DNA from 2 places in the Streptomyces sp. JH34 genome. Region 1 is predicted to be linked to the other one. Evidence: predicted binding sites of a transcription regulator. Region 1 holds the regulator's gene; the other holds the start of a gene.

The links. Region 1 encodes HrcA, which represses chaperone genes, less so after heat shock. Its sites were predicted from a motif close to TTNGCACTCNGNNNNNCNGAGTGCNAA; they were not measured.
Region 2: the regulator HrcA is predicted to act here: its motif matches at 4,806-4,832, upstream of groL (chaperonin GroEL).

What each region holds. Positions count from the first base shown of each region.
Region 1 covers NZ_JAJSOO010000001.1:5,080,114-5,086,060, reverse strand. The annotation lists gene LWJ43_RS22670 (ribonuclease Z) at 1-39, opposite strand, end outside; gene LWJ43_RS22665 (histidine triad nucleotide-binding protein) at 43-402, opposite strand; gene LWJ43_RS22660 (16S rRNA (uracil(1498)-N(3))-methyltransferase) at 479-1,225, opposite strand; gene LWJ43_RS22655 (nitronate monooxygenase) at 1,222-2,295, opposite strand; gene dnaJ (molecular chaperone DnaJ) at 2,418-3,557, opposite strand; gene hrcA (heat-inducible transcriptional repressor HrcA) at 3,558-4,574, opposite strand; gene LWJ43_RS22640 (MBL fold metallo-hydrolase) at 4,742-5,464, shown strand; gene LWJ43_RS22635 (DUF3097 domain-containing protein) at 5,490-5,947, shown strand, end outside.
Region 2 covers NZ_JAJSOO010000001.1:3,269,653-3,275,599, reverse strand. The annotation lists gene LWJ43_RS14425 (alpha,alpha-trehalose-phosphate synthase (UDP-forming)) at 1-1,093, opposite strand, end outside; gene LWJ43_RS14420 (glucosyl-3-phosphoglycerate synthase) at 1,164-2,114, opposite strand; SAM riboswitch class I at 2,268-2,395, shown strand; gene thrC (threonine synthase) at 2,414-3,712, shown strand; gene LWJ43_RS14410 (MoaD/ThiS family protein) at 3,741-4,016, shown strand; gene LWJ43_RS14405 (cold-shock protein) at 4,460-4,666, shown strand; gene groL (chaperonin GroEL) at 4,995-5,947, shown strand, end outside.

The DNA.
Region 1 (5,947 bases):
GCTGGCGGTGCCGAGGACGACGAGCTCTCGTACGGACACGTTCTACCCGGGGGGCCACTGCATCCCGCGCCCGCCCAGGACGTGGGCGTGCGCGTGGAAGACGGTCTGCCCGGCGCCGGCTCCGGTGTTGAGCACGATGCGGTAGCCGGTCTCGGTGATCTTCTCGTCGGCGGCGACCAGACCCGCTTCACGCAGCACGTCGGCCGCGGCCTGCGGGTCGCCGGCGGCGAGTGCCGCGGCGTCCGGGTAGTGCGCCTTGGGGATGACCAGGACGTGGGTCGGGGCCTGGGGGTTTATGTCGCGGAAGGCGACCGTCGTCGCGCTCTCCCGGATGATGGTCGCCGGGATGTCCCCTGTGACGATCTTGCAGAACAGGCAGTCGGTCTGCGGCTCTCCCGCCATGGCCCGGCTCCTCGGTCGTGGGGTCCTCGTGATCAGTACACCGGCATGCTATCGGGCCGGGCGGGGCGGGCGGCTCTCAACTCCAGCGCCCGGTGCGTCCCATCAGCAGGGCCGCAGCCGCGGTCCCGGCCGTCGAGGTGCGCAGCACGCTGGGGCCGAGCCGGTACGCGGGCGCGCCCGCCTCGGCGAAGGCGGCCAGCTCCTGCGGCGACACCCCGCCCTCCGGGCCGACGACCAGCACGATCGTGCCCCCGGCGGGGAGTTCGGCGGTGGCGAGCGGTTCGCTGCCGCTGTCCCGGTCCTCGTGCAGGACGCCCGCGAAGTCCGCCCCGGCCAGCAGCGCCGCGACCTGCTTGGTCGTCATGGCGTCCGCCACCTCGGGGAAGCGCACCCGCCGGGACTGCTTCCCCGCCTCACGCGCGGTGCTGCGCCACTTGGCGAGGGACTTGAGACCGCGGTCGCCCTTCCACTGCGTGATGCAGCGCGCGGCCTGCCAGGGCACGATCACGTCGACGCCCGTCTCGGTCATGGTCTCCACGGCGAGCTCACCGCGGTCCCCCTTGGGCAGTGCCTGCACGACGGTGATGCGGGGTGCCGGTGCCGGCTCCTCGTGGACGGTCTCCAGACCGGTGACCAGCAGCCGGTCCTTGCCCTCGGCCGCCCGGACGACGCCTTCCGCCCAGCGGCCCCGGCCGTCGGTCAGGACGAGGTCCTCCCCCGGGTTCAGCCGTCTCACCGACACGGCGTGCCGCCCCTCAGGTCCGTCCAGGACGAACTCCGGCCCACCGGGGAGCTGTTCGACGACGAAGACAGGTGCCGTCACCGGGCACTCCTCACACTCACTGCCGCACGCGCGGCTTCCGTTTCCGCGACGAGCAGGTTCACGAGTTCCCCGGCGGGCAGCTCGCGTGCCAGCCGGTGTCCCTGGCCCGCCCAGAGGGCCATGCCCTGGGCGTCCCCGGCCTCCGCCGCCGCCCTGCGCAGTCCGCCGGTCAGCTGGTGCACCTGCGGGTAGGCGGCGGGTGCGTACGGGCCGTGCTCCCGCACGAACCGGTTGACCAGTCCGCGTGCGGGGCGGCCGGAGAACGCCCGGGTCAGGGTCGTCGTCACGAACAGCGGGTTGGTCAGGGCCTCTTTGTGCAGCGGGTGCGCCCCCGACTCCGGGCAGGGCAGGAACGCCGTGCCGAGCTGCGCGGCGTCGGCCCCGGCCGCCAGGACGGCGGTGATCTGGGAGCCGCGCATCAGCCCTCCGGCCGCGACGAGCGGCAGTTCGACGGACTCGCGGATCTCCGCGAGCAGGGCGAGCAGTCCGGTGCCGCTGAGGCCGCCCTGGGGGTCGTCACGGTGCGTGGACTGGTGGCCGCCGGCCTCGGTGCCCTGGACGCAGAGCGCGCCGGCACCCGACCATCGGGCGTTCCGCGCCTCCTGGGGCGAGGTGACCGTGACGACGGTGAGCGTGCCGGCGGCGGCGAACGCGTCGAGTACCTCGCGGGTGGGGCAGCCGAAGGTGAAGGAGACCACGGGCACGGGGTCGTGCAGCAGGATCGCGACCTTGGCGTCGTAGCCGTCGTCCCCGCCCGCGTCCGGGTCGCCGAGGGGGGTCTCGTACCAGGCCGCCTCGCCGGCGAGCTGGTGGCGGTAGACCTCGACGGCGCCGGGGTCGGCGACGAGGGGCTGCGGCATGAAGAGGTTGACGCCGAAGGGCCGGCCGGTCATCCTCCGGAGCTGTTTGATCTCGTTGTACATCCCGTCCGCCGTCTTGTAGCCGGCGGCGAGGAACCCCAGCCCTCCGGCCTCTGAGACCGCCGCGGCCAGCTCCGGCCGGGAGGCTCCCCCCGCCATCGGGGCCTGCACGATCGGGTACCGGCAGAGATCGGTGAGCGGCGAGGACATGACCGCATCGTGCCACGTCCGGCGGATCGTGCCGAATCAGCCCTTTCACTCGGACGGAAGCGCGGCCGCGGACACGGCGACGCCCGCCGGTACAGGACCGGCGGGCGTCGCGGTGAAGGGGTTCAGCGGCCGTTGAAGGCGTCCTTCAGGCGGGAGAACAGCCCCTGCTGTCCCGGCTGGAACTGGCCCGTGGGCCGCTCCTCGCCGCGCAGCTTGGCCAGCTCCCGCAGGAGGCGCTCCTGCTCGGGGTCCATCTTCGTCGGGGTCATGACCTCGACGTGCACGATCAGGTCGCCGCGTCCCCCACCGCGCAGGTGGGTGATGCCGCGCCCGTGCAGCGGGACCGACTGGCCGGACTGGGTGCCCGGCCGGATGTCGATCTCCTCCAGGCCGTCGAGCGTCTCCAGCGGCACCTGGGTGCCCAGCGCCGCGGCGGTCATCGGGATGGTGACCGTGCAGTGGAGGTCGTCGCCGCGGCGTTGGAACACGGCGTGCGAGACCTCGTGGATCTCGACGTACAGGTCGCCGGCGGGGCCGCCGCCGGGGCCGACCTCGCCCTCTCCCGCGAGCTGGATCCGGGTGCCGTTGTCGACACCTGCGGGGATCTTCACGGTGAGGGTGCGCCGCGAGCGGATGCGGCCGTCACCGGCGCACTCCGGGCACGGGGTCGGCACGACCGTGCCGAAGCCCTGGCACTGCGGGCAGGGGCGCGAGGTCATGACCTGGCCGAGGAAGGACCGGGTGACCTGGGAGACCTCACCGCGGCCGCGGCACATGTCACAGGTCTGCGCGGAGGTGCCGGGTGCGGCGCCCTCGCCACTGCAGGTGGTGCAGACGACGGCCGTGTCGACCTGGATGTCCTTGGTCGTGCCGAAGGCCGCCTCGTTGAGGTCGATCTCCAGCCTGATCATGGCGTCCTGGCCGCGCCGGGTCCGCGAACGGGGCCCGCGCTGGGTCGCGTTGCCGAAGAACGCGTCCATGATGTCGCTGAAGTTGCCGAAGCCGCCGGCGCCGAAGCCACCGGCCCCACCGCCGCCGCCCGACTGGGAGAGCGGGTCGCCGCCGAGGTCGTAGACCTGCTTCTTCTGCGGGTCCGACAACACCTCGTAGGCGGCGTTGATCTCCTTGAACCGCTCCTGGGTCTTCGGATCGGGGTTGACATCCGGGTGCAGCTCGCGCGCGAGCCTGCGGAATGCCTTCTTGATCTCGTCCTGGGAAGCGTCGCGGCGCACGCCGAGTACGGCGTAGTAGTCCGTGGCCACCTACGACTCCGCCAGGATCTGTCCGACGTAACGTGCCACTGCGCGTACCGCTCCCATCGTTCCGGGGTAGTCCATGCGGGTCGGTCCGACCACGCCGAGTTTGGCGACTGCCTCGTCGCCCGAACCGTAGCCGACCGCGACGACGGACGTGGCGTTGAGGCCCTCGTGGGCGTTCTCGTGCCCGATCCGTACGGTCATGCCCGAATCCGTAGCCTCACCCAGCAGCTTCAGCAGCACGACCTGCTCCTCCAGTGCCTCCAGCACCGGCCGGATCATCACAGGGAAGTCGTGCCCGAAGCGGGTGAGGTTGGAGGTGCCGCCGATGATCAGCCGCTCCTCCGTTTCCTCGACCAGAGTCTCCAGGAGAACGGAGAGCACCGTCGAAACGGTTCCCCGGTCCTCGGTCTCGAAGGACTCCGGCAGGTCCTGCACCAGCCGCGGGACGTCCGCGAAGCGTCGTCCGACGACCCGACTGTTGAGCCGGGCCCGCAGATCGGCCAGGGACGTGTCACCGAACGGTGCAGGGCAGTCGATCATACGCTGCTCGACCCTGCCCGTGTCCGTGATCAGGACGAGCATCAGCCGCGCGGGGGCCAGCGACAGCAGCTCCACGTGCCGGACCGTCGACCGGGTCAGCGAGGGGTACTGCACGACGGCGACCTGTCTGGTCAACTGCGCGAGCAGCCGGACCGTGCGGCCCACGACGTCGTCGAGGTCGACCGCGCCGTCGAGGAAATTCTGGATGGCCCGGCGCTCCGGCGACGACAGGGGCTTGACGCCCGCGAGCTTGTCGACGAAGAGACGGTAGCCCTTGTCCGTCGGAATACGCCCCGCACTCGTGTGCGGCTGGGCGATGAAGCCCTCGTCCTCCAGCACCGCCATGTCGTTGCGGACGGTCGCCGGGGAGACCCCGAGGCGGTGCCGCTCCGTGAGCGCCTTGGAGCCGACGGGCTCCTCGGTGCCGACATAGTCCTGGACGATGGCGCGCAGCACTTCGAGTCTGCGTTCGCTGAGCACCGCGCACACCTCCAGCTGTGGTTCTTCCTGGCGTCTGCCTGGCACTCTGTGCGTTCGAGTGCCAGCAATCCCCCCGGTCAGTGTACGGGGGCGGGGTGGGGCCGGGGCAAGGGCGACCGGTCACGCCGTCGTGGGACTGTGCAGGTCGTTGCCGATAGCGTCGCGGTATGGACGTCTCTTGGGAAGAGTTCGGCTGGGAGCGGTTGGGCGACGGCACGGGGCGACGGCGCCTGCCCGTCTGGGACGCGACCGCGGCACTGGTGGCCGGAGCGGACGGCGTGCTGCTCTACGACACGGGTTCGACACTCCGGGAAGGTGTGGAGCTGCGGACGCAGGCGGAGGCCCTGCTGGGCCGGAGAGTGACGCATATCGCACTGAGCCATCCGCACTTCGACCATGTGCTGGGCACCGCCGCCTTCTCCGGGGCGGAGGTCTACGGTGCGGTCGGGACGGCGGATCTCCTGGCGCGAGGGGCCGCGGAGCTGCGCGCGGACGCGCTGCGGCACGGGATGAGCGAGGCGGACGCCACGGCGGCCACGGACGCCCTGGTGGCCCCCCGTCATCAGGTGAGCGGCGAGTGGACGCTCGACCTCGGTGACGGGTTCCAGGTGCTGCTGGCCAATGTGGGCCCCGGGCACAGCGGTCACGACCTGGCGGTGCTGGTGCCGGGCTCCCCCGTCGTGGTGCTCTGCGGCGACCTGGTCGAGGAGTCGGGCGAACCTCAGGCGGGCCGGGACGCGGTCCCCACGCACTGGCCTGCCGCTCTGGACCGGCTGCTCGAGCTGGGCGGCGAGGACGCGCTGTACGTGCCGGGACACGGGGCGGTCGTGGACGCGGCGTTCGTACGGGCGCAGCGTGATCGACTGGCCGCGCGCTTCGGCGTGTCGTGAACGGGCGTCCGCTTATCGTCGTGCCATGCGCAGCTACCAGCCGGACCTGACTCCGCCGTGGAAGAAGTCCGCCCCCGCCCCCGAGGTGCCCGCCGAGCCCGACCTGGTCGTCGAGGAGGCCGTCAGCGGCTTCTGCGGCGCGGTGATCCGGTGCGAGAAGACGGCGCAGGGGCCGACGGTCACGCTGGAGGACCGCTTCGGCAAGCACCGGGCCTTCCCCATGGAGCCGCGCGGCTTCCTGCTGGAGGGGAAGGTGGTCACGCTCGTACGTCCGTCGGCCGGCGGCCCGGTCCGCCCGGCGCGGACCGCCTCCGGTTCGGTGGCGGTCCCCGGGGCGCGGGCACGGGTGGCGCGCGCGGGCCGGATCTACGTGGAGGGGCGGCACGACGCCGAGCTCGTGGAGCGGGTCTGGGGCGACGACCTGCGCATCGAGGGCGTGGTCGTGGAGTACCTGGAGGGCGTCGACGACCTCCCGGCGATCGT
Region 2 (5,947 bases), 1.8 Mb from region 1:
GGTTGACCAGGGCCACGTCCGCCAGCCGGTACGCCGCCAGGGAGCGGGCGAAGTCGTCGTCGACGCGGAGCAGGACCGGGGTCCAGCCGTCCGTGCCGTACTCCGCGTTGATGCCGTCGGCGACCCGCTGGACCTCGGCCGTGTAGTCGCGGTAGACCGAGAGGTCCTGCCGCGAGGGGTAGGCGAAGGCGATGTGGACCACGCGCTCACGCCACTCGGGGCGCTCCTCCAGCAGCGCGCGGTAGGCGTGCAGCCCGCGGACGATGTTCTTGGAGAGTTCCGTGCGGTCCACCCGCACGATCGTCCGCCGGTCGGCGCCGACCTGCTCCCGCAGCATCTCCATGCGCTCGTCCACGTCCGCCTCGCGCGAGCGGCGGCGCAGGAAGTCCGCGTCGGCGCCCAGTCCGTGCACCCCGATCCGGGTGCGGCCGGTGCCGCCGAGGATCTCCGTGCAGCAGCCGATGAAGGCGTCGGCCCAGCGGCGGGTCAGGAACGCGGCGCGGTCGGCGCCCAGGATGCCCTTGAGCAGCTGCTCGCCGATGTCGTCGGGCAGCAGCCGGAAGTAGTCGACGGGCGCCCAGGGAGTGTGTGAGAAGTGGCCGATCCGCAGGTCGGGGCGCAGCTCGCGCAGTATGCCGGGGACCAGTGAGAGGTGGTAGTCCTGCACCAGGACCGCGGCCCCCTCGCCCGCCTCCTCGGCCAGGGCCTCGGCGAAGGCCTGGTTGTACGCCTCGTAGGAGGCCCACTGCCGGCGGAACTCCGCGTCGAAGACGGGCTCCACCGGGGTCTGGTAGATCATGTGGTGGACGAACCAGAGCACCGAGTTGGCGATGCCGTTGTAGGCGTCCGCGTGGACCCCGGCGTCGATGTCGAGCATCCGGACACCGGGCTCGGACACCCCGTGTCGCACCGCCTCGCGGTCTCCGTCGCTGAGGGCGGCGCACACCCACAGCTTGTCCTCGACGGCGCTGAGGCCGGAGACGAGCCCGCCGCCGCCCCGTTTCGAGTCGAGCGTGCCGTCGTCCCGTCGTGTGTACGACACCGGGCCGCGGTTGGACGCGACGAGTACCTGGGCAGCGTGCTCGGAGACCATGTACCCGAACCTAGCCCGTTCGGGAACCCTCCAAACGTGGAGCGGGGGCCGAGCCCGGCGCGAGGGACCGTCACGCCGCGTCGCGGGCCGCGTACTCCGCTATGTCCCGCATCGGCGGCCGTTCCTCGGTGTCCACCGCATGGGTGCGCGGGACGAACCCGTCGGGCCCTCGCTCGAACTGGGTGATCTCGGGCCGTACGAGCGGTCCGCGGGAGAGCCGCAGCTGTGCCGTGCGGTAGATCGTGGCCGCCATCCGGCCGAGGGCCTGGCCGTCCTGATGGCGGTGCTTGCGCACGCCGACGTCCACCTGGGCCAGTGCGTCCAGGCCGACCGTGTGCAGCGCGTCGACGAGCAGTCCCAGCTCCACTCCGTAACCGACGGGGAAGGGGAGCTGCTCCAGCAGCGAGCGCCGCACCGCGTACTCGCCGCCGAGCGGCTGGACGAATCCGGCCAGTCGCGGCCAGTGCAGGTTGAGCAGCGGGCGGGCCACCAGTTCGGTCACCCGTCCGCCCTGTCCTGCGGTGTCGCCCAGCGGCCGGTCGTACATGGCCTTGACGAACTGGACCTGGGGGTCGGTCAGCAGCGGGCCGACGATCCCGGACACGAAGTCCGCGGAGAAGTCCTTGAGGTCGGCGTCGACGAAGCAGACGATCTCCCCGGTGGTCACCAGCAGCGACCTCCAGAGGACCTCGCCCTTGCCGGGGAGGGCGGGTATCCGGGGAAGTACGGAGTCCCGGTGCACGACCCGGGCGCCGGCCCGGCGCGCGACCTCGGCCGTGGCGTCGGTGGAGCCGGAGTCGATCACCACCAGTTCGTCGACGAGCCGGACCTTCTCCATCAGCTCGCGGCGGATCTCCGCCACGATCGCCCCGACCGTCGCCTCCTCGTTCAGCGCGGGCAGGACGACGCTCACGCGCGAGCGGTGCGGATCCTTCGCCCGGGCGGCCGCGAGGCGGTCGAGCGGGCGGTCGGCAGCAGACCAGGAACGCCTGCTCAGCCAGCGTTCCACCTCTTCCAGCACGGTCGATACTCCCTGTATGTGATCCATCTCGCGGTTCGGACGACTATCTCAACCGTCCAGTGCTTCGGTTACAGTCTTGAACAACGCGGATGACCCTCGCATGTCGGGGTCGGTCCGCGAATAAACGCCCGGATCCATGGTCCGGTGCCATAGCGCTCATCCAGAGGGACTGAGGGAACGGCCCGTTGAAGTCCCGGCAACCCTCCTGCCGACCGCGAGGTCACGGTGGGGAAGGTGCCAATTCCGTCTTGCGGCGAAATACGTCGTGAGGAAGATGAGGAGAAAGGGCCTCCGCCATCATGGCCGTGCAGACAGTTGCAGAGAACACCGATTCTTCCGCCGTGGACCTCGGTCCCGCCGCAGCACTTTCCTGTCGCGAATGCGGCGAGCGTTTCGAGCTCGGCCCCATTTTCGCCTGCGCGTCCTGTTTCGGGCCGCTCGAAGTGGCGTACGACCTGCCGAGCGGCTCCCCCGAAGAGCTGAAGAAGCGCATCGCCGAGGGCCCGGACAACATCTGGCGCTACGCGCCGCTGCTGCCCGTCCCGTCCGATGTGGCGGACAAGCCCAACATCAACCCCGGCTTCACGAAGCTGGTCAAGGCCGACAACCTCGCACGTGAGCTGGGCGTGACCGGCGGTCTGTACGTCAAGGACGACTCCGGCAACCCGACGCACTCCTTCAAGGACCGTGTCGTCGCCATCGCCGTCGAGGCCGCCCGTGCCTTCGGGTTCACCACCCTCTCCTGCTCCTCCACCGGCAACCTGGCCGGTGCGGTGGGTGCCGCCGCGGCCCGCGCCGGTTTCCGCTCCTGCGTGTTCATCCCGCACGACCTGGAACAGGGCAAGGTCGTCATGGCCGCGGTGTACGGCGGCGAACTGGTCGGCATCGAGGGCAACTACGACGACGTCAACCGCTTCTGCTCGGAGCTCATCGGCGACCCGCTCGGCGAGGGCTGGGGCTTCGTCAACGTCAACCTGCGGCCGTACTACGGCGAGGGTTCCAAGACCCTGGCGTACGAGATCTGTGAACAGCTCGGCTGGCAGCTGCCCGACCAGCTCGTCATCCCCATCGCGTCCGGCTCGCAGCTCACGAAGATCGACAAGGGCCTGCAGGAGCTGATCAAGCTCGGCCTCGTCGAGGACAAGCCGTACAAGATCTTCGGCGCCCAGGCCGAGGGCTGCTCCCCGGTCTCCACCGCCTTCAAGGCCGGCCACGACGTGGTGCGCCCGCAGAAGCCGAACACCATCGCCAAGTCCCTGGCGATCGGCAACCCGGCCGACGGCCCGTACGTCCTGGACATCGCCCGGCGCACCGGCGGCGCCGTGGAGGACGTGAACGACGAGCAGGTCGTCGACGCGATCAAGCTGCTGGCCCGCACCGAGGGCATCTTCGCGGAGACCGCGGGCGGGGTGACCGTCGGTGTGACGAAGAAGCTCATCGAGGCCGGTCTGCTCGACCCGTCCCTGACCACCGTCGTCCTGAACACCGGAGACGGCCTGAAGACGCTCGACGCGGTCGCCCCGACGACCGGACTGTCGGCGACGATCCGGCCCAGCCTGGACGCGTTCCGCGACGCCGGCCTCGCCGCCGCGAGCTGACCACCCGAGACCGAAGGAAGGCACCCACATGAGCGTCAAGGTCCGTATCCCCACCATCCTCCGCACCTACACGGGCGGTCAGGCCGAGGTCCCGGCCGAGGGGGCGACCCTCTCGGAGGTCATCGCGTCCCTGGAGCAGAACCACCCGGGCATCGGCGCCCGCGTCCTGGACGACCAGGGCAAGCTGCGCCGTTTCGTCAACGTGTACGTCAACGACGACGACGTGCGCTTCGAGGGCGGTCTGGACGCGGTCACCCCGGACGGCGCCGGCGTCTCGATCATCCCGGCCGTCGCCGGAGGCTGACGGCGGGACGGTGCGGGCCGCTCGTCGCGGTCCGGCCGCACGGCATTCACACGATGGCCCCCTCCACGGGAAACGGAGGGGGCCATTCTGCATGGTTGAGCACGGTACAGTTGGGGAAGTCCCCGCAGTTGCCCGCGCTGTCCGCATACGGAAATGCGCCCTGCCGCGACAAGAAGTAGCCAAAGTGCGTGAACGCCTTGAGGCATAAGTCTCCTTTGTCAGGCCCGACTTGCCCTGGAATCCTATGAATTCCCCCTATGCGTGCGGTCGCCGGTGCCCAGAATTCTCGTCCGATTGACCTGTTGCAGAGGGCAGTTGGGCAGATACATTCGGCCGCGGTCGACGCGTTCCGGCGCACGCCACCCTCTCCTGTCGAGGGTGAGTTCTGACCCGGGCCCGCGAAGTGCGGTCTCGTGCAAGGGCCAGTAATAGGGGAGTTGGGCATGGCTCAGGGCACCGTCAAGTGGTTCAACGCGGAGAAGGGGTACGGCTTCATCGCGGTCGACGGTGGTGCGGATGTTTTCGTCCACTACAGCGCGATCCAGATGGACGGGTACCGCACCCTCGAAGAGGGTCAGCGAGTTGAATTCGAGATCTCGCAAGGCCAGAAGGGGCCGCAGGCGGACATGGTCAAGCTCGCCGTCGGCTGAGCTCGGCACGGTCGGCCAACGACACTCACACGCGCGAGGCCCGTACCCCCCACCGGGGGACGGGCCTCACGTGCGTCTCCGGGCCCCCCGTCGCGACCTGCGGCGGAGCCCCGAGGTTGTCCACATCCCGAAGAGGACGCTTGCACTCGCAGGGGTCGAGTGCTAATCATTGGCGTTAGCACTCTCCAGGTGAGAGTGACAGAAACTTGGACCGGGCCGGTGAGGCCCGCAGGCTTGGTGGGGCAAGGAACCACCTGGCACGCTGGCCGTCCGTCGCGGGCGCCTCTCGGTCCGGAGAATCCACCCCTGTCCGGGAGGACCACTTCACATGGCCAAGATCATCGCGTTCGACGAGGAGGCACGGCGCGGTCTCGAGCGCGGGATGAACCAGCTCGCCGACGCCGTCAAGGTCACCCTCGGCCCCAAGGGCCGTAACGTCGTCCTCGAGAAGAAGTGGGGCGCGCCCACGATCACCAACGATGGTGTTTCCATCGCCAAGGAGATCGAGCTCGAGGACCCGTACGAGAAGATCGGTGCGGAGCTGGTCAAGGAGGTCGCCAAGAAGACGGACGACGTCGCCGGCGACGGTACGACCACCGCCACCGTTCTCGCCCAGGCGCTCGTCCGCGAGGGCCTGCGCAACGTCGCCGCGGGTGCCAACCCGATGGCTCTGAAGCGTGGCATCGAGAAGGCCGTCGAGGCCGTCTCCGCCGCTCTGCTGGAGCAGGCGAAGGACGTGGAGACCAAGGAGCAGATCGCTTCGACGGCCTCCATCTCCGCCGCCGACACCGAGATCGGCGCCAAGATCGCCGAGGCGATGGACAAGGTCGGCAAGGAAGGCGTCATCACCGTCGAGGAGTCCCAGACCTTCGGTCTGGAGCTCGAGCTCACCGAGGGTATGCGCTTCGACAAGGGCTACATCTCGGCGTACTTCGCCACCGACATGGAGCGTATGGAGACGTCGTTCGACGACCCGTACATCCTGATCGTCAACTCCAAGATCAGCAACGTGAAGGACCTCCTTCCGCTGCTCGAGAAGGTCATGCAGTCGGGCAAGCCCCTGCTGATCATCGCGGAGGACGTCGAGGGCGAGGCTCTGTCGACGCTGGTCGTCAACAAGATCCGTGGCACCTTCAAGTCCGTCGCCGTCAAGGCTCCGGGCTTCGGTGACCGTCGCAAGGCCATGCTCGGCGACATCGCCATCCTCACCGGTGGCACCGTCATCTCCGAGGAGGTCGGTCTCAAGCTGGAGAACGCCGGCCTGGACCTGCTCGGCAGCGC